Regions from separate parts of the Kitasatospora sp. NPDC093102 genome, predicted to be linked through region 3. Evidence: riboswitches for the same ligand, from Rfam matches in the RefSeq annotation. Region 3 holds a riboswitch; each other region holds the start of a gene.

Region 1 (3,199 bases), on a different contig from region 3:
ACCGGTGCCGAGTCGCCGTGGACGTACCCGCGGGTGGCGGTCTTCCGTCCCCGGGTGCGCAGCGCGGCGACCAGTCCGTCCACGTACGCGTCGAAGTCGGCGGGCTTGGCGCCCGGGAAGGCCATCCGGCGCAGGTAGAAGCCCCAGGAGGCCGGCCAGTGGACGAGGGCGGCGCCCATCAGGCCCATGACGCCGCGCATCAGGGCGCCCTGCGGCGGGTTCTCGACGAAGGCGTCGAGGAGGACGATCCCGGCGACCCGCTCGGGCGCGTCCCCGGCGGCCTTGACGACGGTCGCGCCGGTGTACGAGTTCCCGGCGAGGACGGCGCGCTCGATGCCGAGGTGGTCGAGCAGGGCGAGCACGTCGCCGGCGATGGCGGCCGGGCTGTAGTCGTCCCAGGTGATGGAGGACTCGCCGAAGCCCCGCAGGTCCATGGTGACGACCCGGTGGCCGGCGGCGACGAGCAGCGGGCGCAGGTGCCGGTACGCGGCCCGGCTGTCGAGCATGCCCGGGAGCAGGACGACGGGGGTGCCGTTGCCCTGCCGGGTGTCGTCGAAGGCGATCCGGCCGCCGGGAACGGTCAGGTACTGGGTGCTCGGGGTGATGGTGCCGTTCATGGGTGGTCCCCTTCGGGCCGTCGGTGCGGGGCGTCGGCTGTGCTGCCGATAGCCATAAAGCTAAGGCTAATAGCCTTAGCCGTCAAGCGACCGACGGGCGGCGGGGTGGGGCGGCGGGCCGGGAGGAGGGGGAGGGGTCGGTCAGACCCCCTCGACCTTGAACGGGTCGTGCTCGCTGAGCAGCTTCTCCAGTCGGGCCTGGTCGACCCGGGTGATCATCTCGCTGGACTCCTGCCGGTCCCGGATCACCTTCGCCAGCGTGAACGCGGAGGTGACGGTGTAGAGGAGGCCGATCCCGAGGAAGGCCCGGGTCCACCCGCCGACCGGCAGGTAGGCGATTCCGGCGGCGAGGGCGATGCCCGACAGGGAGAAGGAGAGGACGGCTTGGACGAAGTACGCGGCCGTGGTGCGGGCCTGCATCGGTGCGCTCATGGCGTCAGGATGCGGCGGCCGCGCCGGGCCGCACATGAGTAGGAATACTCAGATGGGGCCGTGTACGAGGGGCCGTTCGTTGACGTCCGATCACCTTCCCCCGAGCTGCTCCAAACGGATGGCTTGGAATCAGAGCGTCCTAGGATTAACGTTTGATAACGCAGCGCGGTTGTCAACGCCGTACCCAGACGGCACCGTGCGCCGTCGCCTAATCCCGCCGGCCGGCCTCCGGGCAGGTCAGGGAGCCGGGGAACCACGTTCCTTGGGGTGAATCGGCGGGGCTCCGGCCCGGCCGTAGGAGACCTTCCTGCTCCGAACCCGTCAGCTAACCCGGTAGGCGCGAAGGAAGGAAAGGAGCGCGCCTCCCGTGGCGTCGACGCACACCCCGGCACACCCGGCCGGCTTCGCAGCCGGTACCCAGCTCCTCGACCACCCCGGCACGGACGGCCCCGAGGCCTTCGGCCCGGAGGTCTTCGGCCCGGAGGCCGAGACCAACCGCCACCGGATGCCGCGTCAGACCCGCGGAGCCTCCCCGCTGCTCGGCGTCACCGCCGTCGCCGCCACCCTGGGCGCCACCGGGTTCGCCTCGGCGACCCCGGCCGCCGCCCCCGCCGTCGAGGCCCCGGACGAGACCCCGGTCGCCCTCTCCGCCGACCCCGGCCTCGCGCTCGCCGCCCGCATCCAGCACCAGGCCGACAGCCAGCGCACCGCCGCCGAGGAGACCGCCCGGCTCCAGGCCGCGCAGGAGGCGGAGGCCAAGGCCGCCGCCAAGGAGGCCGAGGCCAAGCGCGCCGCCGAGGAGGCCGAGCGGGTCAAGGCCGCCGCCCTCACCCTCCCGGTGAACGACTACCGGCTCTCCGCCCACTACGGCCAGAGCGCCCGCTACTGGGCCAACCTGCACACCGGCCTGGACTTCGCCGCCGACACCGGCACCCCGGTCTACGCGCTCGGCCAGGGCACCATCACCTCGGCCGGCTGGGCCGGCTCGTACGGCTACCGGATCGTCGAGACCCTGCCCGACGGCACCGAGATCTGGTACTGCCACCTCTCCTCGATCACCAAGGGCTCCGGCAAGGTCGCCTCCGGCCAGCAGATCGGCAAGGTCGGCGCGACCGGCAACGTCACCGGCCCGCACCTGCACATGGAGGTCCGTCCCGGCGGCGGCGCCCCGGTCGACCCGGAGCCCTGGCTCCAGCAGCGCGGCCTCAACCCCTGACGCACCCGCGCGAAGCCCCCGGCCCGGAGCACCGGCACCGGGCCGGGGGCTTCGCGCGACGTCTCACTCCTCGACGGGCAGCTGCGCCAGGTACGCCTCGATCTCCTCCTGGCCCGGCTCCGGCGCCAGCTCCGGGAACTCCGTCACCAGCAGCCGCGGCAGCCCCGGCACCGTCCACCCGCCGAACAGGTCGAGCGCCGCGTCGACCGCCGCCTCCTCGAACTGCCCGAAGTCCCCCGCCAGTTCGTCCGGCATCGGCCGGCCCTGCGCGGTCAGCTCGGCCAGGTTGCGGTAGCTGCGCCGCATCAGGCCCTGCTCCAGCAGCCGCCGCGCGCCGTCCGTGGCCATGCCGACCGACAGCACCCGGCCCGGGCCCCAGCCCTGCTCGTCCGGCTCGTCCAGCCAGCCGGCCGGCACCAGCGCCTCGTACGCGGCCAGCCGCTCCTCCTGCGCCAGCTCCCCGAAGCCGGCCAGCCAGTCCCGCACCGCCGCCCCGTCCGTGACGTCCACCCCGTGCGCGTGCAGCAGCAGCGCGTACAGCCGGGGCCAGGTCACCAGGTCGGCGCGGCGCAGCAGCCCGGCCGCGACCTCGCCCTGCCACTCGGCCTCCGCGTGCAGCCGCTCCTGGCGCTTGGCGTTGAGCCGCCGGGCCGCCCGCTGGTGGTCGATCAGCAGCCGGACGGCGTCGCCGTAGGCGAGCGGGTCCTCCTCGGGCGCCGGTTGGACGTACAGGTGGAGCCGCTCATAGAGCAGGTGCTCCACCGCGTCGGAGGTCAGTTCGGGCCAGCCGTCGTGCATCCTGCCCTCGCCCAGCTCCAGCAGCGCCAGCACCGCGCGCAGCGGCCCCTCGGCCACCGGCGCGCGGCCCTGCTCGGCCGCCCAGGCGAGCAGGTCGGCGGCCTTGGTGCGCGGGGCGAGCCGCAGGTCTTCGTCG
Region 2 (3,199 bases), on a different contig from region 3:
CTGAACATCGACCCGCCGGACCACACCCGGCTGCGCCGGCTGGTGTCGAAGGCGTTCACCCCGCGCCGGGTGGCCGAGTTCGAGCCGCGGGTGCAGCAACTCACCGACCGGCTGATCGACGGCTTCGCGCAGCGCGGTTCGGCGGACCTGATCCACGAGTTCGCCTTCCCGCTCCCCATCTACGCGATCTGCGACATGCTCGGGGTGCCGGCCGAGGACCAGGACGATCTGCGTGACTGGGCGGGCATGATGATCCGCCACCACGGCGGGCAACGCGGCGGCGTGGGCCGGGCGGTCAAGCGCATCCGCGCCTACCTGGTGGACCTCATCCACCGCAAGCGGGCCGACCTCGGTGACGACCTGATCTCCGGCCTGATCCGTGCCAGCGACCACGGCGAGCACCTGACGGAGAACGAGGCCGCCGCCATGTGCTTCGTGTTGATCTTCGCGGGCTTCGAAACCACCATCAACCTGATCGGCAACGGCACCTACGCGCTGCTGCGCAATCCGGAGCAGCGCCGGTTGCTGCAGGAGTCGGTGGCGCGCGGGGAGACCGCGCTGCTGGAGAGCGGGATCGAGGAACTCCTGCGCTACGACGGGCCGGTGGAGCTGGCGACCTGGCGGTTCGCGACCCGGCCGCTGACCATCGGCGGGGTGGACATCCCGGTCGGCGACCCGGTGCTGGTGGTGCTGGCGGCGGCGGACCGCGACCCGGCCCGGTTCGCGGACGAGAGCACCCTCGACCTGGCCCGGGCCGACAACCCCCACCTGGGGTTCGGGCACGGCATCCACTACTGCATCGGTGCCCCGCTGGCCCGGCTGGAAGGGCGCGCCGCGCTGGCCACGCTGCTTTCCCGGCTGCCCGATCTGCGGCTCGCGGAAAGCCCGGAGAATCTCCGCTGGCGCGGCGGTCTGATCATGCGTGGGCTGCGCGAACTCCCGGTGGAATTCAGTCCGGAGAGCCGCTCCCCGCACACGCCTCCGCACGCTCCTTCCGCGCCCTCGGCGCGCTGAGGTCACGCGACGGACGTCGCCGATCGGCTGCCGCCGAGGGTGTGAACACCCATCAATCCGGACATAACGCCGCCGCTGGTAGGCGATCGGACACGGGCCGTAATTTTCGTGTGATATTGACGATATGAGCTTGTGATTGGTCTGATGATCTGTCTACTCTCCCTGGAGTTCGCAGCTGCGGACCTCGTGCGCGGAACGCCGAATCCTGCCCGCCGCGCCACGGGAAACCGACCAGAACCCTGGGCAGGGGCGGGGGAACCAGGTTTGTTGCCGTCTCCCCACGGCTTGGGGTGAAGCCGCCCGAGCGGAATCGTTTCCGCGTACGGCGGCCGGGCCACCTCCCGGTCCGAACCCGACAGCTCACCTCGCAGGCGTACGGAGAGGGACCTCTTCATGCTGTTCGTTGGAACTGGCCGTCACCGTCGTCGCACCCAGGCCGAGAAGGCCATCGCCGTCGCCGGTGTGGCCGGCGTCGGACTCGCGATGCCGCTCCTCACCGCCACCGGCGCCTCCGCCGCCCCGGCCTCCACCTGGGACTCCGTCGCCCAGTGCGAGAGCGGCGGCAACTGGAGCATCAACACCGGCAACGGCTTCTACGGCGGCCTCCAGTTCACCTCCAGCACCTGGAAGGCGTACGGCGGCACCGCCTATGCGCCGCAGGCCAACCAGGCCAGCAAGGCCCAGCAGATCTCGGTTGCCGAGAAGGTGCTGGCCTCGCAGGGGCCGGGCGCCTGGCCGGTCTGCTCCCAGAAGGCCGGTCTGACCAAGGGCGGCGCCCCGGCCGTGGTCGACACCTCCTCGGACGCCAAGGCGCAGTCCGCCCCCAAGCAGCAGACCCCGAAGCCCGCCGCCAAGCCGGCCGAGAAGCCGGTCGCGCAGAAGCCGGTCGCGCAGAAGCCGGCCGTCCAGAAGCCGGCGCAGAAGCCCGCCGCGCAGCCGGTCCAGCAGGCCGTCCCGCAGCAGCAGGCGCAGCCGCAGACCCCGGGCTTCTCCGGCAAGGCCGGCTGGGACGCCGACGCCAAGGTGTACTGGTACCAGAACAACGGCGCCTGGTACTGGACCAGCCACCAGGGCGTCTACCAGCAGTACGCCGGCCAGGCCGCCGCCCAGCCGCAGTACGCCCCGCACGCCGCGCAGTCGGCCCCGCAGGCCGCCGGCCACGACTACACGGTCCGCGCGGGTGACACCCTGTCGACCATCGCCGCCGCCCAGGGCGTGTCCGGCGGCTGGAACGCGCTGTACGAGCAGAACCACGCCACCGTCGGCGGCGACCCGAACCTGATCCTGCCCGGCCAGGTGCTGCACCTCGGCTGAGCCGTCGCGGCCGGCGCCGGGCCGTCGTGCCCGACGCCGGTCCGTCACGTCCGGCGCGGAGCCGTCGCACCCGGCGCCGACGCCGTTCCGTCCCGACGTCCGAAGGGGGCCGGTCCTGCCGGTCCCCTTCGTCCGCATTCGCCCGCTCCGGTGGGACAAGCTGGGGCAAGCAGGTGAACTACCGGTGGGTAGTGGGGCCACACGCTGAGACGGGACCGAGGTCGGCGTGGCCCCGGGAGCCCGGGCGGTTAGGCTCTGGTCGTAACGACTCCGCAATCGTCCTGCTGACAGCACCACCGTCAGACCGGACCCTGCTTCCGCAAGGAGATGCCTCGTGCCGTCCATCGATGTCGTCGTAGCCCGTGAGATCCTCGACTCGCGCGGCAACCCCACGGTCGAGGTCGAGGTCGGCCTCGACGACGGCAGCACGGGCCGTGCCGCCGTCCCGTCGGGTGCCTCCACCGGTGCCTTCGAGGCGCTGGAGCTGCGTGACGGCGACAAGAACCGCTACTTCGGCAAGGGTGTCGAGAAGGCCGTCCTGGCCGTCATCGAGCAGATCGGCCCGGAGCTGGTCGGCTACGACGCCACCGAGCAGCGCCTGATCGACCAGGCCATGCTGGACCTGGACGCCACCCCGGACAAGTCCTCGCTCGGCGCCAACGCCATCCTGGGCGTCTCGCTGGCCGTCGCGCACGCCGCCTCCGAGGCCAGCGACCTGCCGCTGTTCCGCTACCTGGGCGGCCCGAACGCGCACGTCCTGCCGGTCCCGATGATGAACATCCTCAACGGCGGTTCGCACGCGGACTCCAACGTCGACATCCAGGAGTTCATGATCGCCCCGATCGGTGCGGAGTCCTTCTCCGAGGCCGTC
Region 3 (3,199 bases):
TGCTGTCGGCGAGCGAGCGGCGGGTCTGGTCGAGCTCGGCGAGCTTGCCGGCCGCCTCGGTGCGGCGCTGGTCGAGCCGGCGCTGCCGGGTGACCAGCTCGTGCAGGGTCTCCTGCTGGCGCACGGCGGCCTGGCCCAGGGTGCGGGCGCGGGCCAGGTAGCCCTCCGGGTCGGGCGAGAGGATCAGCTGGGCGGTCTGGGTCATCCCGCCGCCGCGGTACTCGGCCCCGGCCACCGTCGCCAGGTCGCCGCGCAGCTCGTTGAGCTGGTCCTGGGCGACGGCGATCTCACCCTGGAGGATCGTGGTCTCGCCCTGGAGCCGCCGCTGGGCCTCCTGCGCCGCGTTGGCCTTCTCGGACGCCTGCTCGGCCTCGTCGTACAGCTGCTCCACCTGTGCCGTGACGTCCTGGCGGTCGGACGGGTCCGGGCTGCCGGGGGCGGCCTGGGCGCTGCCTCCGGCGGCCACGCCCAGCGCGGTGGCGGCGGCCGCGGTCAGCACCAGCGCCCGGGTGAGCAGTTGGGAACGGCGGTGCACGGGCATGGCGGCAGCGGCTCCAATCCTGCGGTGCGGCCCCCGCCGCCGCACCACGACGGGCGGCCGTCGAGCGGGAGTCCGGTGGCAGACGTTAGCGAGTTCGGGCAAGCGAGTCCAAACCCCTCCCAACTCGAATATTTGACCCCTAATCGGACATCAGGTCGACCCCGCCGGAAAAGCCGCAGGCCCGGCCTTCCCTGGGGAAGACCGGGCCTGGAAGCGTCCGTGCCGGGATCAGACCCGCACGATGGAGGCCAGCGGCATGTTGGTGACCGCCTCGTAGCGCACCGACGCACCCGGCTTGGGCGCGTGCAGCACCTGGCCGTTGCCCGCGTAGATGCCGACGTGGTGGGCGTCGCTGTAGAAGATCAGCAGGTCGCCGGGCTGGGCCTGGGAGATGTCCGAACCGATCCGGGTGCCGGCCGAGGCCTGCGCCTGCGAGGTGCGCGGCAACGACACGCCGGCCTGGTTGAACGCCCAGACCATCAGGCCGGAGCAGTCGAAGGAGCCCGGGCCGGTGGCGCCCCAGACGTACGGGCTGCCGACCTTGGACGCGGCGGCCGAGAGCGCGGCGGCACCGCGCGAGCTGCCGGCGGCCACCTTCACCGGAGCGGTGGTCGTGCCGGCCGCGAGGTCGCCGCGGCTGTTGTCGCGCGAGGCGCGGTCGGCGGCGGCCTTCGCGGCGTCGAGCTTCGCGGACTCCGCCTTCAGCTGGGCCTCGGCGGCGGCCTTCTCCTCGGCCTGCTGGAGCGCCCGGCGCTCCTGCTCGGTCAGCGTGTTGAGCAGGTCCTGGGCCGCCTTCAGCTTGCCCTGGACCTCCTCCTTGGAGGCCTTCAGCTGCTGGGTGGTCGACTCCAGCTCGGCGAGCTTGCCCTGGGCCTCGTTGCGGTCCTGGTCGAGCTTGCGCTGCTGCTCCTGGAGCTCCTTCAGCTGACCCTTCTGGGTGCTGCCGGCCTGGTTCAGCGTGCCGGCCTGGCTGAGGAAGTTGTCCGGGCTGGAGGAGAACATCAGCTGGACGGTCGGGGATATGCCCCCGTTGCGGTACTGCTCGCCGGCGATCTCGGCCAGGCCGCCCTGGAGCTCGGTGACCTGGGCCTGCTGACGGGCCACCTGGTCCTGCAGGCCGGAGACCTGCTTCTCCAGCTCCTGCTGCTTGGCCTGGGCGGCGTTGTAGTTCTCGGTCGCGACCTCGGCCTGCTCGTTGAGCTGGTCGACCTGCTCCTTGACCTGTTCCTTGGTCGGCTGCGGGTCGGCGTGGGCACCGGACTGCGCGGAGAGGGCGACGGCTGCGGCAGCGACCCCGGTGAGGATCGAGACGCGGGCGCGACCGGCGGGCTTGGGACGACGATGGGACGCCACGAAGGCGGACTCCTTCTTCCTACGTCCGCCTACCGGGTGAGCTGACGGGTTCGGGCCGGAAGCATGCCCTACGGCGCCTCACGGCCGTTCCATCGGCCGACCTGGCGCCGATTCACCCCGGAGGAACGTGGTTCCCCGGCTCCGCTCCACAGCGCCCCCGACCACTGGGCTCCCCTGTCGGGCAGTCGCTTCGACCTGCCCCGCTGCCTCGCGAACTCGGCGGTAACCACCGCCGCCACCCTGGCAGGGCGATCGACAGTGCGGTGGTTCGGGGCACGACCCTAGTAACTGAACCGTGATCCGTTCAAATCCTTGTCAGAAAAAAGACGGAAGATTACCCAAGTTCCTTTGTGAAAATGACCGATGGTAACCAATGGCGTACGCAAGGCTGATCGGTTCTCAGCATGTGGTCGCGAAGGAGCCGGAAACCCGAACGCCACCCCCGCACGGAGGTGGCGCTTTTCACAGGCCCCGGAGGAGCCCCTCGGGCGTGTCGGACCGTCAGACCCGGCGGATGGTGTTGATCGACATCGCGTCGGCCTTCATCACCTTCACCACGTCACCGGTGTGCGGCGCGTGGACCACCATGCCGTTGCCGATGTACATCCCGACGTGGTGCATGTCGTTGCCGTAGATCACCAGGTCGCCCGGCTGGGCCTGGTCCAGCGAGGGCACCCGGGTGCCGTAGTGGCCCTGCTCCTGCGAGGTGCGCGGCAGCGAGACGCCGGCCTGCCCGTACGCCCAGACCATCAGGCCCGAGCAGTCGAAGGTGGTCGACCCGGTGGCGCCCCACACGTACGGCGAGCCCTGCTTGCTCATCGCCTTGGCCATCGCCACGGCCGCGTAGCCGCTGGCCGGCGGCAGACTGCTGAGGTCGACCCGGTCGCTGCCGCGCGAGGCGCGGTCGTCCTGTGCCTGCTGGGCCCGCAGCGCGGCGCGGTCGGCGGCGCTCAGCGAGTTCAGCAGGTCCTGGGCGGCCTTCAGCTTGGTGTTGACGTCCGCCTTGGCCTGGTTCAGGTCCTTGGTGGTGGTGTCCAGCGAGGCGAGCACGGCGGCCGCCTCGGCCTTCTCCTGGTCCAGCCGGCGCTGCTGGTCCAGCAGTCCCTTGAGCGCCTCGGCCTGGCTGGTGCTGGCCTGCTGGACGGTGGAGGCCTTCTCCAGGTAGCCGGACGGGTCGGAGGAGAGCATCAGCTGGACGGACGGGTCGATGCCGCCCATGCGGTACTGCTCGCCCGCCACCTCGGCGAGACCACCCTGGAGCTGGGTCATCTGCTCCTGGCTGCGGGCCACCTGGTCCTGAAGCTG
Region 4 (3,199 bases), on a different contig from region 3:
TCGAAGACCGTCAGCGCACCGGAGTTGACGCCTCGTTCCACCGCTCGGACGACGCAGCCGGCCCGGCTCCACGAGGAGGTCCTCGTGGAGCCGGGCCGGCCTGGGCGTGTCCCGCGCCCATGTCCGCCGTGCGGCGATCACCCGGTCGAGCGGTCACCCGACATGACCATCCCGGAGGATCGATTCGCCCCGCAGCAGCGGTGGTTCCTGAAACCTTCGGGGCTCAGGGCCCCGCGAGGTCGGAGTGCCTCGGGCTCAGAGCGCGACGCCGTGCGCGCGCAGGAAGGCGACCGGGTTGATGTCCGAGCCGTACTCCGAGCCGTTGCGGATCTCGAAGTGCAGGTGCGGGCCGGTCACGTTGCCCGTGGCGCCGGAGAGGCCGATCTGCTGGCCGACGGTGACGGCCTGACCGATCTTCACACCGATCGAGGAGAGGTGCGCGTACTCGGCGTAGTGGCCGTCGGCGAGCTTGATCTCGACCTGGTTGCCGTAGGCGCCGCCGTTGCCGGCCTTGACCACGACACCGTTGGCGACGGCGCGCAGCGGGGTACCGGTGGAGGCGATGAAGTCCTGGCCGGTGTGGTGGCCGGAGGCCCACATCGAACCGGCCACGCCGTAGGCGGTGCCGAGCTTCGGGTTGGCCAGCGGGGCGACGAAGCCGGAGGTGGCGGCGGCCACCGGAGTGGCGGTCACGACCTGGGCCGGAGCGGCGACCTGCACCTGGGTCTGGAGCTGCGCGGACGGCTTGGCGGCCTCGGTCTTCACCTGGACCTGGGCCTGCGGCGTGGCGGCCTGGGTCGCCGGAGCGGCCGGCTTGGCCGGGGCGGCGGGCTTCACCGGGGCGGCGGGCTTCACCGGAGCAGCGTCGGCGGCCGGCGCGGCGGCGTGGCCCGGCAGCGCGAGCTGCTGGCCCGGGAAGATCAGGTTCGGGTTGGCGCCGACGACCGAGCGGTTCTGCTCGTACAGCGCGCGCCAGCCGCCCTCGACGTTCTTGGCGTCGGCGATCTTGGACAGGGTGTCGCCGCCGACGACGCGGTAGCTCTCCTGCGCCGCCTGGGCGGCCGGAGCAGCGGCCTGCGCGGCAGGCTTGGCGTCGGTGGAGGCAGCGGCCTGCGCGACCGGGGCGGCCGGAACGATGTGGGCCTGGGCGCTCACCGCGGTCACGAGCGGGAGGGCGAAGGAGACACCGGTGACGGCGGTGGCGATGCCGATGCGGGCAGCGCGGGGCAGGGCGATACGACGAGCCTGAGCAGGCATGGGATTTTCCTCTCCGACGCCTGCGAGGTGAGCTGTCGGGTTCGGGCTGGAGTTGCCCGGCCGCATGCGCGGCTTCACCCCGAGCCGGTCCTGGACACCCGCGCCCTGAGGCGCGAACTCCGGTCCGGCGACTTACCTGTGGGTCCCCCACTCCTGCCGTACAGAGTTCGTCTCGAACCACCGGGCAGCGGCAGGACTCGGCGTTCCACCCGGTGGATCCGTCCGGACTGGCCGGGCGGTCGCTGAACTAAAACCCATCCGTTCGGGTGAAGCAATGTCGATCTCTTGAAACGGCAACGATCCCCCCGGGCGCAGTGACCCTCCGCAGGCCGGACCCCACGGTACGTACACAACCCATTCACCCCCCGCCACTGATCCACGACCCTGCGCCGAGATCCGCGACGCAGCGCGCCCGCCCGTTCACCCACCGCCCTCGGTCAACACACCCAGCGGTGACCCTTGTCACGTGCGCCCCGGCAGCGCAGGATTCGCCCGTGGCCACCTCCGAGGCCGGCACCCTGCGCCTGGGCACCGCGCAGGGGCGCTGGGTACTACTGGCGACGGTGCTCGGCTCCAGCATGGCGATGCTCGACGGCACCGTGGTGAACGTCGCCCTGCCCCGGATCGGCGCCGACCTCGGCGCCTCCCTGGCGTCCCTGCAATGGACGCTGAACGCCTATCTGCTCACCCTGGCGGGCCTGATCCTGCTCGGCGGCGCGCTCGGCGACCGGTACGGGCGGCGCAAGGTCTTCCTGGTGGGCGTGGTCTGGTTCGCCGCCGCCTCCGCGGCCTGCGCCCTCGCACCGGACATCCGGGTGCTGATCGCCGCCCGCGCCGTCCAGGGCATCGGCGGGGCCCTGCTCACCCCCGGCTCACTCGCCATGCTCCAGGCCGTCTTCCATCCTGACGACCGCTCGACGGCGGTCGGCCTCTGGTCCGGCTTCGGCGGGGTGTCGGCCGCGGTCGGCCCCTTCCTCGGCGGCTGGCTGGTGGACGGTCCCGGCTGGCGCTGGATCTTCCTGCTGAACCTGCCGCTCGCCGTCGCCGTGATCGCGGTCACCACCCGCTCGGTACCGGAGAGCCGGGACAAGGACGCCTCCGGCCGCTTCGACGTGCTCGGTGCCGTGCTCGCCGCCTTCGCCCTCGGCGCGGTCACCTACGCGCTGACCGCGGCCGGCGAGGGCCTGTCCCCCACCGTCTGGGTCAGCGGGGCGATCGGACTGGTGGCCGGCGTCGCCTTCGTGGCCGTCGAGCGCCGCGCCCCCGAGCCGATGCTGCCGCTCGGCCTGTTCTCCTCCCGGCTGTTCACCGCGGTGAACCTGGTCACCCTGTGCGTGTACGCGGCGTTCAGCGGCGTCTTCTTCCTGCTGGTGGTGCAGCTCCAGATCGTGTCCGGGTTCTCACCGCTGGTCTCGGGCTTCGCGCTGGTGCCGATCACCGTGCTGATGCTGGCGCTGTCCGCGCGCGCCGGGCGCCTCGGCAAGCGGATCGGCCCGCGCATCCCGCTCACCGTCGGTCCCGTGCTGTGCGCCGCCGGGGTGCTGCTGATGCTGCGCATCGGCCCGGACTCCTCGTACTGGGCGGACGTGCTGCCCGCCGTCACGATGATGGGCTGCGGAATGACCCTGCTGGTCGCGCCGCTGACGGCGACCGTGCTGGCCGCCGTCGAGGTCCGGCACGCGGGCATCGCCAGCGGGGTCAACAACGCCGCCGCCCGCGCGGCCGGCCTGCTCGCGGTGGCCGCCCTGCCGGCGCTGGCCGGGCTGAGCGGTGACGCCTACCGGGTGCCCGCCTCGGTCGACTCCGCCTTTCACACCGCGATGCTGATCTGCGCGGGCCTGCTGGTCGCCGGCGGGCTGATCGCCTTCGCGACCGTACGGGGCAACGTGCTCGCCCCCGAGGAGCAGGCGGTGGCCGAGCCGAACTGCGACTGGCCGTGCGG

The links. Region 3 has a riboswitch for cyclic di-AMP ahead of AB0O11_RS04780 (NlpC/P60 family protein). Riboswitches for the same ligand answer to the same signal wherever they lie in the genome.
Region 1: it holds a riboswitch for cyclic di-AMP, as region 3 does, so the genes downstream of both, AB0O11_RS16285 (M23 family metallopeptidase) here and AB0O11_RS04780 (NlpC/P60 family protein) in region 3, are expected to answer to the same signal.
Region 2: it holds a riboswitch for cyclic di-AMP, as region 3 does, so the genes downstream of both, AB0O11_RS24145 (transglycosylase family protein) here and AB0O11_RS04780 (NlpC/P60 family protein) in region 3, are expected to answer to the same signal.
Region 4: it holds a riboswitch for cyclic di-AMP, as region 3 does, so the genes downstream of both, AB0O11_RS30495 (LysM peptidoglycan-binding domain-containing M23 family metallopeptidase) here and AB0O11_RS04780 (NlpC/P60 family protein) in region 3, are expected to answer to the same signal.

Annotation. Positions count from the first base shown of each region.
Region 1 is NZ_JBFBFA010000010.1:25,168-28,366, reverse strand. Features, by position in the region: gene AB0O11_RS16295 (alpha/beta hydrolase) at 1-617, opposite strand, end outside; gene AB0O11_RS16290 (YiaA/YiaB family inner membrane protein) at 759-1,049, opposite strand; cyclic di-AMP (ydaO/yuaA leader) riboswitch at 1,245-1,403, shown strand; gene AB0O11_RS16285 (M23 family metallopeptidase) at 1,417-2,265, shown strand; gene AB0O11_RS16280 (hypothetical protein) at 2,329-3,199, opposite strand, start outside.
Region 2 is NZ_JBFBFA010000020.1:115,509-118,707, forward strand. Features, by position in the region: gene AB0O11_RS24140 (cytochrome P450) at 1-1,014, shown strand, start outside; cyclic di-AMP (ydaO/yuaA leader) riboswitch at 1,234-1,402, shown strand; gene AB0O11_RS24145 (transglycosylase family protein) at 1,408-2,328, shown strand; gene eno (phosphopyruvate hydratase) at 2,663-3,199, shown strand, end outside.
Region 3 is NZ_JBFBFA010000002.1:314,730-317,928, reverse strand. Features, by position in the region: gene AB0O11_RS04785 (NlpC/P60 family protein) at 1-541, opposite strand, end outside; gene AB0O11_RS04780 (NlpC/P60 family protein) at 770-1,894, opposite strand; cyclic di-AMP (ydaO/yuaA leader) riboswitch at 1,905-2,058, opposite strand; gene AB0O11_RS04775 (NlpC/P60 family protein) at 2,396-3,199, opposite strand, start outside.
Region 4 is NZ_JBFBFA010000036.1:40,542-43,740, forward strand. Features, by position in the region: gene AB0O11_RS30495 (LysM peptidoglycan-binding domain-containing M23 family metallopeptidase) at 256-1,257, opposite strand; cyclic di-AMP (ydaO/yuaA leader) riboswitch at 1,260-1,397, opposite strand; gene AB0O11_RS30500 (MFS transporter) at 1,752-3,199, shown strand, end outside.